2 regions of the Bacillus sp. FJAT-53060 genome follow, and region 2 is predicted to be linked to the other one. Evidence: a T-box and tRNA genes for the amino acid it is inferred to sense, from the RefSeq annotation. Region 2 holds a T-box; the other holds one or more tRNA genes.

Region 1 (2,230 bases), on a different contig from region 2:
CCAGCTTTTATGGGGCCTTAGCTCAGCTGGGAGAGCGCCTGCCTTGCACGCAGGAGGTCAGCGGTTCGATCCCGCTAGGCTCCACTTTCTAAAAGATCATTTATATCATGGCGGTGTAGCTCAGCTGGCTAGAGCGTACGGTTCATACCCGTGAGGTCGGGGGTTCGATCCCCTCCGCCGCTATAAAGGACCTTTAGCTCAGTTGGTTAGAGCAGACGGCTCATAACCGTCCGGTCGTAGGTTCGAGTCCTACAAGGTCCACCATCTATACGGAGGAATACCCAAGTCTGGCTGAAGGGATCGGTCTTGAAAACCGACAGAGGTGTCAAAGCCTGCGGGGGTTCGAATCCCTCTTCCTCCGCCATATTTTTTAAAACCCTATCATCGCGGGGTGGAGCAGTTCGGTAGCTCGTCGGGCTCATAACCCGAAGGTCGCAGGTTCAAATCCTGCCCCCGCAACCAAATTTTCTTTTTATCTTTATATTGGTCCGGTAGTTCAGTTGGTTAGAATGCCTGCCTGTCACGCAGGAGGTCGCGGGTTCGAGTCCCGTCCGGACCGCCATTTTTCAAAAAGAATACATGGCTCGGTAGCTCAGTTGGTAGAGCAACGGACTGAAAATCCGTGTGTCGGCGGTTCGATTCCGTCCCGAGCCACTTTTACAAATAAATATTAACAGTATGGCGGTTGTGGCGAAGTGGTTAACGCACCAGATTGTGGCTCTGGCACTCGTGGGTTCGATTCCCATCAATCGCCCCATACATATTTGCGTGTGTAGTTTAGTGGTAAAACCTCAGCCTTCCAAGCTGATGTCGTGGGTTCGATTCCCATCACCCGCTTCATTTGTATATTTTGTTCATGGGCCTATAGCTCAGCTGGTTAGAGCGCACGCCTGATAAGCGTGAGGTCGGTGGTTCGAGTCCACTTAGGCCCACCATGATCTTCCGCAGTAGCTCAGTGGTAGAGCTATCGGCTGTTAACCGATCGGTCGTAGGTTCGAGTCCTACCTGCGGAGCCATAATGGAGAAGTACTCAAGTGGCTGAAGAGGCGCCCCTGCTAAGGGTGTAGGTCGCGCAAGCGGCGCGAGGGTTCAAATCCCTCCTTCTCCGCCATGATTATATGGCCCGTTGGTCAAGCGGTTAAGACACCGCCCTTTCACGGCGGTAACACGGGTTCGAATCCCGTACGGGTCATTCCTAAAAGAGGTCTATGCAAGATCTTTTTTTATTTTCATCAAAACGAAAGTCTGCGATCATAGCGGTATTTTTTTACATATTCATGGAAAAGATCGTATATGACAAGTATGTCGCAAAGAACCCCCATAAGACGTAAGGAATCAATAAAATTGGAACGACTTTGCTGAGTTTACGTGAGACGATGACTAGTGCAAGTGCTGTCAGTGCAACAAGCAGGCAGTCGATGGTAGCAGCAAACAAATCTTTTTGTGTAAATTGAAAGAAGCTAAATGCCTGATTGAATACGTAATTTAAAATAAAGAGTATCCAAAAGGGTAAAGTGATTTTTTGAAAACCATACTTCCCATAAATAATGGCTGCGGACAATGAAATGAGGGCAAATAAGACAGCCCAGACAGCACCAATCACACCACCACTAGGAGTCCATTCTGGTTTGTTTAATACATCATACCATTCTCTGTCAATCGGGAATAAGAATCCAGCAATCGAAAATAGTGCGTATGTAATAAAGAAGACAATAATCGCCCAAATAATGCTTTTTTTAGCCATCAAGAATCTCCTCCAATCAAATTTTACTCTTAAAGTAATTTCCCATTTATTACATGATATAAACATAAAGCCCCCAATATGAGGGGACTAGTTATTTTCTTCTATATAAGGTTCTTCTTCGTACGGCTTCAGATCACCAAAAACTGTCATGACACCTTCTTCATCTAATGCATCTTCGTAGGCTTTGTGTGCTTTGTTCGGATACACATGGCTTGCTTTACCTTCAATATCGGCAGCTGCGAATCCTTCATAGTCTTCTACATAATCTTCATCTTCTGATTGTGTATACATATCATCGTATGTCAGCGGTGGAAATTCCATATCGGACGGGGTATCAGAACTGCCATAGCGTTCTACGTCTTGATATGCATCTTCTCCATCGTAGGCAGCACTTTCTTCATTTTCAAATTGTCCTGATGGCGGATTTAGTAAATCCTCTTCAATCGGACGTTTTTGTGAAACTGTCTTCTCTTTTGAATGTTCTGT
Region 2 (2,230 bases):
GACCTGGTGCTGTGTGAACACAGCCTGTTCCTGCATCAGTTGTCACGTGGTCGCCGAGCATAATGAGAGAATCTCTACCGTAAATTGGATGCTCTGCCACGATATTGTCTAATTCTTTTCCTTTTAGTGTTTTCACGACTTCGTATTCATCAAAGCCAATTGTTTTTACCACTTGTTCAACTAGCTCAGATGCGACGACATATCGCTCAACTCCGACTTTGAGCACACTGTACTCTAGGTTTGGATGAACACAGATACCAACGTTTGCAGGAATTGTCCAAGGTGTTGTTGTCCAGATGATGAATTGTTCACCATTTTTAAGTACGCCTTTCCCATCTTTCACTTTAAATGATACGTAGATGGATGGTGAGCGCTTGTCTTTATATTCAATTTCCGCTTCTGCTAGTGCTGATTCACTTGAAGGTGACCAGTTAACAGGCTTTAGCCCTTTGTAAATATAGCCTCTTTTCGCCATTTCACCAAAGACAAGAATTTGCTGCGCTTCGTATTCAGGCTTTAATGTCACATATGGATTGTCCCAGTCTGCTCTTACGCCTAATCGTTTGAACTGATTGCGCTGACCTTCGATTTGTTTCCAAGCATACTCTTCGCATCGTTTGCGGAATTCTGCTGTAGACATTTCTTTTCGTTTCACTTTTTTATTTTTAGTGAGCGCTGTTTCGATAGGTAAACCGTGTGTATCCCAGCCCGGTACGTATGGTGCGTGGAACCCGTTCATTGATTTAAAACGGACAATAAAATCTTTCAAAATTTTATTGAGTGCGTGTCCCATATGAATGTCACCATTCGCATATGGAGGTCCATCATGCAAAATAAAAGTAGGGCGTCCTTTTGTCCGCTCTAAGACCATTTGATAGATATCTTTTTCTGCCCACTGCTCTTGAATTTCAGGCTCTTTGTTTGGCAAGTTCCCTCTCATCGGGAATTCTGTTTTTGGCATTAATAAGGTGTCTTTGTAGTTCATACCCATTCCTCCATATGCAAATTTGTATTAAAAAAAACAATAAAAAAAGCCCTCTCATCCCTAAGGGACGAGAAGGCTTATCTCGCGGTACCACCCTTTTAGACAAGCGATATGAAACAGTCGCTTATCCACTCTAAAATCGTAACGTGATCAGACGCCTTTTCTTACTGATTCATTTCAGAAAAGGAACTAAAGGGGTGATCTCATTGCAGCGCTTCGTAATTTCAGGCTTCCACCATCCCTGATTCGCTTTATTACACATACAACAACTGCGAGTGTCCCTATCAAACGTTTATCTCTTGTTAATTTATGATGGTATTATATGCAACATGAGCACATCATGTCAAGATGATGCGCTTATTCTTTTTCGTCAAAGACAGCGTCAACTTCATATTCCAGCAAATGATCCCAATCATCATTTTTCAGAAGATCAAGCTGAGCTTCGATGAGCATTTGGAAACGAGTTCTAAAGACCTTCGATTGTTTCTTCAGCTCTTCGATTTCCATCGCAATTTTTCTTGATTTTGATAGCGCTTCGTTGATAATACGGTCTGCATTTTTTTCTGCTTCACGAATAATCAATTTCGCTTCTTTGTCAGAATGACGTTTCACGTCTTCAGCTGCTTCCTGTGCAACAAGAATCGATTTGTTTAATGTTTCTTCAATTGTCGCAAAATGACCTAGTCTTTCATCAAGCTCGTTGACTTTGTCTTCAAGTTCGTTTTTTTTACGAAGCACGATCTCGTAATCTTTACGTACTTGGCTTAAAAACTCATTTACTTCATCTTCGTCATAGCCACGAAAACTTTTTGTGAACGTTTTATTATGAATATCATTAGGTGTTAATGGCAACCTCGCCACCTCCAGATTCAAGTTCGTTATGTCAGAAGCTCAAATGTTACTTTAAATTTATCTTTTTTTGTCTTCCCATCAATTGTTTTTAAGTTAAAGCGGCCATATCCCCGCAATGAAAGCTGATCGCCTTCGCCAATCGTGAAGGAAGGGTCCTCAGTGACTTTCCAGTTTACTTTTACAAGGCCATTTTTGACTAAAAGCTGTGCTTTTTGCCGAGATTGCCGGCTGACTGCGGCACATACAGCGTCAAGTCGCAATGAAGAAATGGTATCTTCTTTGATATCGATCTTGCTGATGACTGGCTTTAAATCCGCCTGGCTAATTTCCTCTAATGAAACGGATGCTCTGCCGACATGTGTCAGCTGCACTTGAACAAAATCGGCTACATCG

The links. The T-box of region 2 lies ahead of ileS (isoleucine--tRNA ligase). A T-box ahead of a tRNA ligase gene usually reads a tRNA of that ligase, here a tRNA-Ile.
Region 1: it has a tRNA-Ile gene. The T-box ahead of ileS (isoleucine--tRNA ligase) is inferred to sense a tRNA for this amino acid. The anticodon was not compared.

Annotation. Positions count from the first base shown of each region.
Region 1 covers NZ_JBAWSW010000038.1:19,208-21,437, reverse strand. Annotated here, with positions in the region: tRNA gene WAX46_RS12855 (tRNA-Ala) at 12-84, shown strand; tRNA gene WAX46_RS12850 (tRNA-Met) at 110-183, shown strand; tRNA gene WAX46_RS12845 (tRNA-Ile) at 188-264, shown strand; tRNA gene WAX46_RS12840 (tRNA-Ser) at 272-364, shown strand; tRNA gene WAX46_RS12835 (tRNA-Met) at 386-462, shown strand; tRNA gene WAX46_RS12830 (tRNA-Asp) at 486-562, shown strand; tRNA gene WAX46_RS12825 (tRNA-Phe) at 582-654, shown strand; tRNA gene WAX46_RS12820 (tRNA-His) at 682-757, shown strand; tRNA gene WAX46_RS12815 (tRNA-Gly) at 767-837, shown strand; tRNA gene WAX46_RS12810 (tRNA-Ile) at 859-935, shown strand; tRNA gene WAX46_RS12805 (tRNA-Asn) at 942-1,016, shown strand; tRNA gene WAX46_RS12800 (tRNA-Ser) at 1,021-1,111, shown strand; tRNA gene WAX46_RS12795 (tRNA-Glu) at 1,121-1,192, shown strand; gene WAX46_RS12790 (TspO/MBR family protein) at 1,268-1,744, opposite strand; gene WAX46_RS12785 (TraR/DksA C4-type zinc finger protein) at 1,832-2,230, opposite strand, start outside.
Region 2 covers NZ_JBAWSW010000001.1:235,932-238,161, forward strand. Annotated here, with positions in the region: gene ileS (isoleucine--tRNA ligase) at 1-985, opposite strand, end outside; T-box leader at 1,046-1,283, opposite strand; gene WAX46_RS01270 (DivIVA domain-containing protein) at 1,343-1,837, opposite strand; gene WAX46_RS01275 (YlmH family RNA-binding protein) at 1,864-2,230, opposite strand, start outside.